DNA from 3 places in the Peribacillus sp. FSL K6-5616 genome. Region 2 is predicted to be linked to each of the others. Evidence: riboswitches for the same ligand, from Rfam matches in the RefSeq annotation. Region 2 holds a riboswitch; each other region holds the start of a gene.
The links. A riboswitch is a leader RNA that binds a small molecule or an ion and turns the genes downstream of it on or off. The one in region 2 is predicted to bind cyclic di-AMP.
Positions count from the first base shown of each region.

Region 1: it holds a riboswitch for cyclic di-AMP, as region 2 does, so the genes downstream of both, MHB45_RS02275 (APC family permease) here and MHB45_RS20885 (TrkH family potassium uptake protein) in region 2, are expected to answer to the same signal.
Region 3: it holds a riboswitch for cyclic di-AMP, as region 2 does, so the genes downstream of both, MHB45_RS26005 (cation:dicarboxylate symporter family transporter) here and MHB45_RS20885 (TrkH family potassium uptake protein) in region 2, are expected to answer to the same signal.

Region 1 covers NZ_JBBOYT010000001.1:470,696-475,182, reverse strand. The annotation lists partial or broken gene MHB45_RS02275 (APC family permease) at 137-1,964, opposite strand; cyclic di-AMP (ydaO/yuaA leader) riboswitch at 2,102-2,247, opposite strand; gene MHB45_RS02270 (GtrA family protein) at 2,606-3,061, opposite strand; gene MHB45_RS02265 (glycosyltransferase family 2 protein) at 3,021-4,043, opposite strand; gene MHB45_RS02260 (DUF6044 family protein) at 4,059-4,487, opposite strand, start outside.
Region 2 covers NZ_JBBOYT010000001.1:4,313,262-4,317,748, reverse strand. The annotation lists gene MHB45_RS20895 (STAS domain-containing protein) at 1-632, shown strand, start outside; gene MHB45_RS20890 (potassium channel family protein) at 754-1,410, opposite strand; gene MHB45_RS20885 (TrkH family potassium uptake protein) at 1,434-2,771, opposite strand; cyclic di-AMP (ydaO/yuaA leader) riboswitch at 2,919-3,061, opposite strand; gene MHB45_RS20880 (hypothetical protein) at 3,391-3,582, shown strand; gene MHB45_RS20875 (MFS transporter) at 3,928-4,487, shown strand, end outside.
Region 3 covers NZ_JBBOYT010000001.1:5,340,937-5,345,423, forward strand. The annotation lists gene MHB45_RS25995 (hypothetical protein) at 1-274, shown strand, start outside; gene MHB45_RS26000 (efflux RND transporter periplasmic adaptor subunit) at 289-1,548, shown strand; cyclic di-AMP (ydaO/yuaA leader) riboswitch at 1,747-1,894, shown strand; gene MHB45_RS26005 (cation:dicarboxylate symporter family transporter) at 2,068-3,330, shown strand; gene MHB45_RS26010 (hypothetical protein) at 3,859-4,487, shown strand, end outside.

The DNA.
Region 1 (4,487 bases), 3.8 Mb from region 2:
GAGGCTCGCCCACCGCCCGCGGATAGCGAGTTTCTTGAGCGGAAATCCACGTCCAAATTGTATAAGCCATAAAAAAATGTAGACAAACTCGATGAAAATCGAATTTGTCTACATTCTGTTCTATAAGATATGGAACTTACTTCTTTAAATGATATGGCACTGTCGTAACAACCACATTTCTTTTATAAAGTAAGTAAGCGCGAATCAGTAAACTTGATTGGTTATGAAGTATATTGTGCCAGCCCTTCTTCGGAATGAATTGGGGGATGATCACCGTAACTTTATAATTGGATTCACTAGCCTTATGTTCTACTGTATCCACAAATTTAGTTAGTGGCTGAATGATACTTCTGTAATAAGAATTCAGTGTAACGAGCCTTACATCCGGCTGCCATTTTTTCCATTTTTCTTCGAATTTCTTTTCATCATCTCTTTCAAAAGCGACATAAACGGCAATGACCTGATGTGCAGATAGAGATTTTGCATAATTTAAAGAGTTCTCAACCACATGAGTTATACCCGCAACAGGTACAATGATGATATTTCCTTCAATTGGTAAGATCGGCTCACATGTTGTAATCCTTAGTTAGTCTCCAACTGCTTCATAATGATTTCTAATTCGATGAAAAATTAAAATGATGATAGGTAAAAAAATCAAAACGGGCCAAACCTGACTAAATTTGGTTAAAAAGAATATCATCGTGACGATAAAGCTAATTATGGCACCAATTGAATTAATGGTTAATTTCATCATCCAGCCTTTTGGCTTTTCGCGAATCCATTTAACAATCATCCCGGTCTGGGATAACGTAAATGGGATGAATACACCAACCGCATAAAGCGGAATGAGATTTTCCGTATGTCCTTCAAATGCGACTATCAAGATGATGGATGCAAGTCCAAGTATGATAATTCCATTGGAATACCCTAAACGGTCCCCTCTGATCGTAAACGCCCTTGGTATGAATTTATCCTTTTGCCAGATTTACCGCAAGCAAAGGGAAAGCCGAATATCCAGTATTTGCTGCAAGTATCAAGATCAATGCAGTTGTACCTTGAATGAAGAAATACATGAAATTCCGTCCAAAGATCTCTTCAGCAATCTGGGAGACGACCGTTACCTCTGCGCTAGGAACAATGCTTAAATAATAGGCTAAGAATACGATTCCCGAAAACAAAACAGCTAGTAAGGAACCCATCGCTATTAATGTCTTTGCAGCATTATTCGGTGCTGGATCTTTAAAGTTCGGGATTGCATTGGAAATCGCTTCAACTCCTGTCAATGCGGAGCTTCCTGATGCAAATGCTCTTAGCAGTATAAATAAACTGATGCCGGCTACCGGAGTCCCGATTGACGCATGCAATTCCGGTGAGATTCCTCCCGTCAGAATCTTGTAAATTCCAACCCCAATCAAGATGAACAAGGCTAAAACGAATAGGTACACCGGATAGGCCAAGACAGAGGCCGATTCCGTAACCCCCCTAAGGTTCAAGATAGTAAGTAGGATGACGAAAATAATGGCTATGAGGACATTATAATCATGCAGGCCGGGAAAAGCGGACGTGATGGCATCCGTACCAGCAGAAACACTTACCGCGACAGTTAATATATAATCGACCAATAAGGATCCTCCAGCTATCAACCCTGGATTGACACCTAAATTGTTTTTTGAAACCACATAGGCTCCCCCGCCATGTGGATAAGCGAAAATGATTTGTCTGTAGGACAAAATCAAAGCGGTTAACAGGATCAATACTCCAATCGCGATGGGGATTGAATACCAGAATGCCGCAGCACCGACCGTGATCAGGACAATCAATATTTGCTCCGGCCCATATGCAACCGAAGACAAAGCATCGGAAGATAATATCGCCAACGCCTTTGTTTTATTAAGCTTTTGTTCACCAAGTGCATTCGATTTTAAAGGTCTCCCGATCAAGAACCTCTTTATAGAAGATAACATCAAGAATTCACCACCAGTTTAATTTATAAGTTTATGTTTCCCAGCTGTAGCAAAAAACGAGACGGAACACAAAAATGCCTACAAGTCATAGCTAAATAGACCTGTAGACATCAATTTTTTTGTCTAACAAGCTCCACCTTCCTTCTCATATAACGCTTACGAGGTTAGCTGTCGGATTCGGACCTAAGAGTAGCCCTACCTTTTAAAGGATTCACCCCTTGGATTGTAAAAACAATCCCAATAACGGGTCCCCCGCACCATAAGGTTTAAGCGATTTAGAAATATGAAACTGTTGATTATCATACTCCCGTGAAATGGAAAAGTAAATGAAAATTTTGCACAGAAATAGAATTATTATTTATAAACGAGGCTTTATTCTTGACTTATATAACAAAAGTCATGCATACACATGATTCGAAGGTAGGAAAGGAGGAAAGTAAACGTCTAAAAGGGATATTAAAGAGGACAATGAACAAAAGATACATTTCCAAAAAGGAAAAATGATCACCACATGGAACGTGATGGATCAAGTAAAACAGATCTGCCCCAGCTTGGATAGTCATTAAATCAGAATTTTCTCTTTCCGATTCCATTATTAATTCCCGTCCAATCGGGGGCATTATTCCACTGATCTACGCTAATCAGTTCCTTCCTTCTTGAATTGGCCTCAAATTGCTTTTTTTAAAGACAAAGTATTTCTGGCCAAGATAGTTAAGCACTGTATAAAAAATTGTTCCTATCAGAACAGCCAAATTTTGTTGTATGGATAAATGAACGGTTCCTTCCAGTGATTCTGCAATGGCTTGGCCTATAGAATAAGCGGCGGAATAACAAATCAGGATGACGCAAAAGAAACGGGCAACTCCTCGACGCCATTCTATATCGCTTTTAAAGGTAAAAGTCCTGTTCAAAAGAAAACTCGTTACAGCTCCCGTACCATTGCCGATAAAGGTGGAGATCCAGTAAGATAATTCAAGAACATTCATGAGAAAAAGCATGATGGAAAGTCCAACCGCTGTATTGACTATTCCGACCAATAAAAAGCGGATAAAGGAGTTAGTTTGTTTTAGATAGTTTTTCAATACTGTTCCGTTCATTGTCTAGTTGCTCCCGTTTTTTTAAATCGAGCGGATTAAATAGATCAAGATCAACAATATATTTAGGCCGGCGTTTGGATTCATTATAGATTTTACCTATATACTCCCCAATCAAGCCGACAGCAATCAACTGTAGTCCACCGATCAACCATATGGAGGTGATCAATGAGGTCCATCCAGTTTCGGTCTGCCCATAAAATTTCAACCATAAAAAGTAAGACCCAAAGAGTAAGCTAATGAAAAAGGAAAGACATCCTAGCCATAATACCAGCCGGATTGGTGTAACTGAAAAGGAAGTAATGCCATCAAGTGCAAAAGCAACCATCTTCTTAAATGGATATTTCGTTTCCCCAGCCAATCTTTCTTTACGGTCATAATAAACAGAGTCCGTCTTAAACCCAATAAGCGGTACAATCCCCCGTAAAAAAAGATTCGTTTCATCAAAGCGTTCCAACTCCGCGATCGCCCTTTTGCTCATTAGCCGGAAATCGGCATGATTATAGACAAGGTTGACCCCCATCTTGTTCATCAATTTATAAAAACCTGTTGCAGATGTTCGTTTAAAGAATGAATCAAGGTCCCTTTTCTGGCGGACACCATATACGATTTCACATCCTTCATTGAATTTCCGAATGAATTCCGGGATGACCTGAATATCATCCTGTAAATCTGCATCAATGGAAATCACACAATCCGAGGCTTCCTTGGCTGTAAACAACCCTGCCAGAAGTGCATTTTGATGTCCAGCATTCCGGGAAAGCTTTAGCCCACGAACATATTCATTATTAATCGTTTCTTTATAAATGATCTTCCACGTTTGATCCTTGCTCCCATCATCGACCAACAAAATTTTACTTTGACCGGAAACAACATTTTCATCGACCAACCCCCTCATCAATCCACAAAGCTGGGAAATGGTTTCCTGCAAAACGCTTTCTTCGTTATAACAAGGTACAACAATCGTTACAATCGGTGAATTCATTCTATTCCCCCCTTTTCACATGACTCTGTATAAATGAATTTTCCATACGCTTCCTTTTTTCGTGAAAACCCTATCCAGCACCAATCCGTTTTCCTTCGCGTTGTTGATTGGGATGGCAGAAAATATATACGTGCCGCCTAATCCTTTAAACGCATCCATGTTGAGGTCCAAATTTTCCAGCTCTTTCTTCGAGCCTTTCTTGAACATATAATGCTTCCCAAGCTCATCGGTAAACAGGTAACAACGTCCTCCCCATTCATCAAAGTAGATTCTGATGTTTTTATTCTTAGCCAATTCGTTTTCAATTATTTGACGAAATTGATGTTTGTAAGAAAGCGGATAAAAATTGTTATAGCTATCGAGCGTGTAAAATCCATTATATTGAGCGATTGCGGGATGCAGCGCAATGCTGGCAACACGATACTCTTCTTGTGGACGGTCTAT
Region 2 (4,487 bases):
TCTTTAAGCAGCTTGGTGATTGGATTGAAGAAATCGGTCAGGATGAGCAGCATTTAAACACACCCATTTATTTTATATTGAGGGAGTTTTTCCGTACGCAAGAGCAATACCTGGATTATATTGACCGGTTTGTGAAATTGCATGGAGATCAATATACACAGGAGGAAATAAACTCCTGGTATCGGATAGTGGTGAAGGTATTCAGTGAAGTGATGGAGAGGTTTACGGAAGCGAATCATAGGTATGCCAATAAAATCATGAAAGCCCAACAGGCAACGATCGATGAATTGAGCACACCCATCATTTCCCTTAAAGATAACACGGCATTGCTTCCCCTGATAGGCGATATTGACACGACGAGGGGCATGTCCTTGCTTGAAAACACCTTACAAAAGTGCGCTGAAAAAAATGTCACCAGACTTTTCATTGACCTATCCGGCGTTCATGCAATAGATAGCGGATCCGCACACAAGCTGTCTCAATTGATTGAATCCTTGCATTTGATCGGAATTCAAACAACCCTTTCAGGACTTCGGCCGGAAATAGCCATGACTGCCGTTAAGCTTCAACTTCCTTTTGATAAAGTGACGATAAAGTCCACTCTTGCCCAAGCGATCAGTACGATAAAATAATACATACATATCCAGGGCACGGGCATGTTCGTTATAAATTTCATCGAGAAGACCTCCATATGGCGGTCTTCTCGTATGTATTAGCCTCAAAATAGGAGCAAGGGCCGGAACCTGCCGGATTTTATTCAATATTGGCAAAGACGGCCAGATCTTCTTTATTGCCAACCACTAAAAGCATATCTTTTTCATGGATATCCTGATCCGGTGACGGTGCTATGATAATTTCTCCATTACTCACGATGGCAATGACGCTGATATTATATTTTGCCCGTAAATCAAGCTCCCTGAGGCTTTTTCCCTTCATGCTCATGGGGAGGATGATTTCCTCGATATTGTATTCTTTAGAAAGCTCTATATAGTTCAGCATGTTAGGGGAAAGGAGCTGATTCGCGACCCGTTCCCCCATATCCCTCTCAGGATAGATGACCCAGTCGGCACCGACTTTTGTGAGCACCTGACCGTGATTTTTATTAAGTGCTTTGGCAATGACCTTTTTGATCCCAAGCTCTTTTAAAAGCAAGGTAGTTAAAATGCTCGATTGCATGTCATTTCCGATGGCTACGATGACACAATCGAAATTACGGATTCCGATTGCTTTCAATGTCTCTTCTTCGGTCGTATCCGCCATGACTGCATGGGTAACGTTCAGTTCCGCATTCTCGACTCTTTCCTCGTTCACATCAATACCCAAAACCTCTTGGCCTGCCGTATATAATCTATGGGCCACACTGGTTCCAAATCTGCCTAAACCTATCACGGCGTATTGTCGTTTTCCCATCTTTTACACTCCTTCATTGATTATTAACCAATCATGATTTTCCCTTTTGGACGTCGGAACGGATCTGGCTTGCGCCTCATGGCGATAGCAAAGGCCAAAGTCAAAGGGCCAACACGGCCTGCAAACATCGTGAAAATGATGAGCAGCCGGCCAACCGGTGATAATTCTGGGGTCAAACCCATTGAAAGCCCCACGGTGGCAAAAGCTGAAGTGGCTTCGAACAAAATCATCAAAAAGTCAGTTCCGCTTTCAGTGATTGTCAGCAGAATGGAGATGATTGAAACCATGAATACACCAATGAACGTAACGGATAATGCTTTAAAGATCGTTTCACTCACGATGCGGTGGCGGAACAAGACCACATCACCCTTTCCCTTGATCTGTGACCAAACCGTTCCGACAAGCGTGGCCAATGTAGTCGTTTTAATCCCGCCGCCAGTCGATCCGGGTGAAGCCCCAACGAACATCAAGAAGATGATGAGCAGTAATGTAGGCTGGGTCAAATCAGGGATATTCAACGTATTGGAGCCTGCCGTCCTTGGTGAAACCGATTGAAATAAAGACGATAACGTTTTACCCATGAAAGATAAAGGCTGCAATGTCTTGGCGTTACCGAACTCGAATAAAAAGATTAAAATTGCACCTGTGATTGTAAGGATCAAGCTAGTCATCAGAACCACCTTCGTATGTACGGATAAACGATGGGTGTCACGATATTCGTATAGTTCATTCATCACGATAAAGCCTATCCCGCCAAACGTGATGAGGAAGACGACGGTAAGGGTTACGAAGGGATCGGATACATATGGGGTCAAGCTCCTGAATTCACCCATTAAATCAAAGCCGGCATTATTGAAATTCGAGATGGAATGAAAAACCCCGTAATAGATCGCTTTGCCGGTTGGCATGTCAAAAGAAAAGCGAATCGATAAGATAAGGGCACCCACACCTTCAATGATGGCCGTGAAAATTAAAAGCCGTTTCACTAATCTGACTACACCCGCCATGGATAGATTATTTAAGGACTCCTGCAAGAGTAACCTGCCTTTTAAGGAAATCTTTTTGCCTAGAAGGAAAAAGAAAAACGTCGCAAATGACATGAACCCTAATCCGCCTATCTGAATCAGTGTTAAGATGACCAACTCACCAAAAGTGGTGAAAGTCGATCCCGTATCCACTACGACAAGCCCTGTTACACAAGTAGCGGATGTTGCGGTGAATAAAGCATCCAGAAAAGAAAGACCATTCCCACTTTCAGTGGAAATCGGCAGGGTCAATAAATAGGACCCGATAAGTATCAGGATGACAAAGCCGAGTACAAGTATTTTTGGCGGATCTAACAAATTTTTTGCTTTTATCAAATTGATCATCCCTACTGTATGACTTTTAATCAACCATCTGCTTTTCGAATCTTTTTAAAAGCATAATAAAAAGACCTGCGAAAACATCGTATAGCTGTATTGCCACAAAAAGCGTGCAAAAAAAGCTTCCGAAATAGGCGGTCTTATGACCTCCTTCGCTTTAGCCGACGAAGTTAGCTGACGGGTAGGATGGCGAAAGAGCTGATCTCATCCCTTCTGCAAGGCAGAATTAACCCCAAATGATTGGGTCCTCCGTACTCATTTACCATGAGTTTTGGCCGAAATGCATTAAATTGATAAACGTATTCTACTCCCATCATTTAGCAGTTGTAAACCCCTAAATCATAAAAATATATTTCTTTAACAAAACTGAAAATTTACGTTTTATTTACATTTAGAAAACGTATTGACAAATATTAGTTAGCACATTATGATAGGTTCGATTAATCCAATTATGATAACCGGCATCGATGTACTTTATTCAATAATTTCAAGCAGAACATGCTATTGCCAATCAAAATTTGTAGTAGATATATTATGTTTCTTTTGTAAAAGATAAAGAAAAAAGCAGTACATTATTAGTTAAATTCAATACATTTTATTAAAAAGGCGGGCAATTATGGAGAAGACGTTCAATAGATATGTTATTAATGCTACAGGCAAGGGTGGCCAAACATATTTAACACAATGCCAGGATAAAGATGCACTAAGGAAATGGATAGCCGATCATGAGGATCAAATCATCATGAATGAATTAAGGATAACGGATAAGAAAAAGAATCCGTTTTTAAAATTGTTTTCCCCAAGGTAAATCAACTGATTCCAACATTCATTTGCGGTATTCAATTATTGTAATTCCCTGTGTTCTATCCAGGAACGCTGAGCGAAAAATCCATATCTTGTTTGCTTTTAAACTCATTTATTTTGAATGAGTTTTTTTGCGTTATATACAGTTTCGGTCCGAAAATGTTAAAATTTAGTAATACCAATATGGACGTAGAGAAGAGAAAAGTAAAATGAAATGATCACTTTCCGAGAGCAGCCGAGGATTGTTGGGGATGTATGGTGACACATGAAGGTGGCATCAAATTGATCCGTCCCGAGACGGATTGCTTGGGGACGGGGTTTTATATGTACGGACAAAGGGGGAGAAGCGATGACATTAAGAAATGCATTGGTATCCTGGAAATACCCTTCCATTCTTTTGTGCGGAATAGGTATCTCCAACTTCGGTTCTTGGGTTTATTTCATTGCCCTTAATTTAATCGTTCTGGATATGACTGATTCAGCCTTGGCGGTAGCTGGACTTTATATCGTTAAACCGATGGCTGCCATATTTACGAATGTGTGGGCAGGGAGCGTGATCGACCGGATAAATAAGCGGAACCTGATGGCGGCACTTGACCTATTTCGCACGGTATTCATAGTCTTGCTGCCTTTGACTTCTTCTATTTGGGTCATGTATTCCCTTGTCTTCGTGATCAATATGGCAGGGGCCATGTTCGGAACAGCATCTAGGTCATATATAACAAAATTAATACCCATTGAACAGAGGAAACGATTTAATTCATTACGAAGCTTAATGGATTCTGGAGCTTTTTTGATTGGACCGGCGCTAGCGGGTATCCTTTTCTTGATCGGTACGCCCGTTTTAGCGATTTATATTAACGCGGCTGCCTTATTGTTATCCGGTATCATCACTCTATTCATGCCTAA
Region 3 (4,487 bases), 1.0 Mb from region 2:
TCCCTTATTCGTTTTAATGGATTTAGGCAGCGATGCCAATCCTTTTTCATTGGGGATCATCAGTCAGTATTTTCTCAGAAGTGATTATTTCATTCACTTTTTCAGCGGAATTACCATTTTTCAATTTCTTATTATTGCTCTGCAATATTTTTATTTAAAGGAATTTACAGAACGTAATAATTATTTGGTCCTTTTAATGATTGTTCTATTCTATTTGGCCACATGGTTTGTTAAAGCCTTTTTAGGATACATCCAAGTAGGCGTATTTGTATAAAGCGGGTGAAATGAATGAGCGGTAAATGGAAAATAGCGGCGGTCTCCATTGCGTCGATAGTGTTAATAACCGTTAACTTATACCTTATTGAAAAAAAAGAAAGCAAAGTGGAACGGACGGTTTTCGTTGAAAACTGGACTAAGGTAAAAAAAGATACAATTACGGATACTATTCAAACAAATGGGGTAATTAAACCAGTAGAAGAGTATGATATTTATTTTGATGCCAAGAAAAATGATTTTAAGAAATTCCTTGTAAAAGAAGGCGATGCGATTACGGCTGGCTCCTCGTTGTTTGAGTTTACGACGACCGAACTTGATGCGCTTAAGACGAATTTGGAAGCGGAGAAAACGGCCGCCGAGGGGGAAATTGCAGGGATTGAGGAATACATAGGGAAGTTGAGGTCTTATCAGGGGACCGTGACCAGTGAACCTGAAGCTGCAATTGATGAATCGGTGGAAAAGAACTTGAATATTGATATAACGACAAGCTCTTCAGATCTTATTAAAAGTAACATTGAGCAAGAAATGTACAAGCAGGAACTAGAAAAAAACAGGTTGGATGAAAAAGTAAAAATGCTTGATGCTAAATTAAGTTCGATTGAGCAGCAGTCCAGTGCAATTGTAACGACTAGCGAGGCTGATGGTGTCGTTAAAAATATCAATAAAAACCTGAATAATCCCATTATATCCATTGTTTCGACAAATATGGCAATTGAAGGGGATTTCTCCGAAGAGGAAATGAAAAAGGCTGAAGTGGGCATGACTATAAAAGCAAGTTCCTCTGATTCAAAAAAGGCATTGAAAGGGAAGATAGGCCGTATCCATTCCTATCCCGCTGAAGAACCATCATTAAAAAAAGATAACAGATTTCCATTTCAGGCTTTAATCGAACCGGAAGGCGAAGAAACTGAACCATTGTTGGTGGGATCGAAAGTGAATCTTACTGTAATAACCAATGAGAAAGCCGGTGTACCCTCCATTCCGATAGAGGCCGTACAATACCAAAAGCAGCCTTATATTTACAAGTTGACTAATAAAGGCCATGTGGATAAACATTACATTACAAAAGGTCTTAAGGCTGAAGGGAAGCAAGAAATCATAAAGGGACCGTCTGTAGGTGACGTCATCCTGCTGGAGTCGAATGCGGCAGTGAAGAACCATTCTTATTTTATAACCCCGATTCAATTTGAAAAAGTGAAAGCTAGAACTTATAAAAAATTCACCTCTAGGGAAAAAGTAAGATATCTGTTACTTGGCATTCTGGAAAAATAACCGCTTTTTTCACAAGAGAGGTGATGTTAAATTAGGAATTAATTATATCAATATAACTTATTTGATTAAAAATCGGGAAACGTAATTATAGATACAACAGCCTTTAATGCAGAATATTCAGACATATTAAAAGATTTTTTCTAGAACTGATGCGAATAAATATTTACAGATTATCATTTTTAGTATAATATTTTATTATAAGTTAACTCGCTTAATCTTATTCCAAGAACGGGGGACCCATTTTTGTGGATTTTATCCGCTAGGGGTGAATTCAGAAATGAAAGGGCATTTGTGTTTCCAATTCCTAACCCGACAGCTAACCTCGTCAGCGTCTTTAAGGGAACATGTGTGAATATTCACGCCAATAAGAAATCGACACATGAAGTGTCTTTTTTTTCGGCGTAAAGACAGAGTTTTTCAAAAAAAGAAAAATTACTTTCTTTTTATTAGTATCTTGTTTCCCTTACCGAGACAAAAATGTTTTTGCATCAAAGACTTTATGGAAGGTGAGGAAAGTAAATGAAGAAATTCAAATTAAGTTTAGCTAGCCAAATTTTCATTGGTTTAATTCTAGGGATTATCGTTGGTGCCATTTTTTATGGTAATGAGTCGGCCCAAAGCTTTTTACAGCCATTCGGAGACATTTTCCTACGAATGATTAAAATGATCGTAGTGCCGATCATCGTATCCAGCCTTATCGTTGCAGTTGCCGGTGTAGGTGACTTGAAAGCGGTAGGAAAACTAGGTGCTAAATCATTATCATACTTTGTTGTCGTAACTATGATAGCGATTGCTGTTGGTTTAATTTCAGCGAATATCATCCAGCCTGGTGCTGGTGTGAATATGAATAACCTGGAACAAACTGATATCTCGACATATGTTGATACAGCAGAAACTAAGCAGCATGAATCGTTCGTAGATACACTTGTACACATCGTGCCATCCAATCCAGTTAAAGCCATGGTAGAAGGCGATATGCTAGCGATCATTTTCTTCTCCGTGTTGTTTGGACTAAGTATTGCGGCCATCGGTGAAAAGGGTAAACCAGTATTCCGTTTCTTCCAAGGTGTAGCTGAAGGAATGTTCTACCTAACTAACATGGTCATGAAATTCGCTCCTATCGGTGTATTTGCACTAATCGGTGTGACTATCTCCAAGTTCGGTTTGGAATCTCTAATTCCGTTAGGAAAGTTAGCGCTTTCTGTTTACGGAACAATGATCTTCTTTGTAATTGTCATTCTGGGTCTTATTGCAAAATTTGTAGGATTCAATATCTTTACTTTGATTAAACTTCTAAAAGAAGAATTGATTCTTGCTTTCTCTACTGCAAGTTCAGAAGCGGTTCTTCCGAAAATCATGGAAAAAATGGAGAAAGCGGGATGTCCGAAACATATTGCTACATTTGTTATTCCGACTGGATACTCCTTTAACCTTGATGGTTCTACATTATACCAAGCGTTAGCAGCTATCTTCATCGCTCAAATGTATGGAATCGATTTAAGCATGTATGAGCAAATCACGCTAATGCTAGTGTTAATGATCACATCCAAAGGGATTGCGGGTGTACCAGGTGTATCTTTCGTAGTTCTTTTAGCGACATTGGGAACTGTCGGTATTCCTATTGAAGGTCTAGCATTTATTGCCGGTATCGACCGTATTCTTGATATGGGACGTACAGTGGTAAACGTTATTGGTAATTCACTTGCGGCAATCGTTATCTCTAAATGGGAAGGTCAATTCAACCCTCCTTCCAAAAAAGAACTAGAACAACAAGTTTCTTGATACAAAAAATCCAGAGTGAAATGTCACTCTGGATTTTTTTTATTGAATGAAAAAGCGCTTCCTTAATTTTTCTCGATACTGTAAAAATCTGCTTCCTTCAGGTGTTATGGAGGGAACTACTTCTTGACGGGTCTTCCTGGATGTCAAAATACCCCCAAATTCATAAAGCCTTTCATTGTTTACCCCAAAACCAAATCATATCCTCTTCCTCCCAGAAGGTCATGTGTTGTGAAATGAAACTACCTTCAGGCTTTAAATTACGGTTGATTTGACTAATGTCGGGTATTTTGCGCAGGGGATCATCAGCATAAAGGGGAGCGGCCACATGAAATGAGTGAATGAATGATAAAACCAGTCATGATCCATTCTTCGAATTCTATATTTTTTCCTATTGGTTAAAATGGATTTTGATTCATGTTATTTAAACGATGCAGATGATGATTAATATTGGGGTTATATAACTTACGTGAAACTCCAAAAGTTTGATAAAATAACATTATTGATTGAGAGCTCGGAGGGGGTCAGGTTATGAAGAATGATAGCAATGATATCTTATACATGTATATGCAGGCTTCCGAACGGTTTGTCCTTTTTAATGGACTCAATTTTCGTGAATTCGTCAATTCGCTTCCGTATACCTTGGATTCGATCTTATTATTGAAACATCAATTCGATGGTGGGGAATACAATTTGAATGTCCTGCTTGAGAGCGCTTCATCTGAAGCTATTGCGAAGCTCGTTAAAGAAAATGTCCGGGCATATGGAGATTTCTGTTGGATCGATTTTGAAGAAGCGGAAGGGCTGGATGAATTGGATGGAAGGGAAATAGCGGAACTTTTATATTTAGGACATGCTAAAACCCATCTGGATCCCCCGTTTTTTCGTAAATTGAATAACCAATTTGTGTACCTTGCCCAGGATGATGGCTGGTTCAATAAAATTTATTTTCGTTCTCTTTCGACATATTATATGATGTTAGGAAGTCTGATTCCGCTAAAGCTGGAGCCATTAAAAGTAGAGAGGACGTGGCTTGGAATCAGAAAGAAAAAAGAGCTGACGGCGATTCCTGCAGAAATCATTGCTTCTTTGGCTCATATTCTGGCAGAGGGGCTCGTTTTTTCCTTTCGGGATGTTAAGTATACTAGAACGAAAATTGA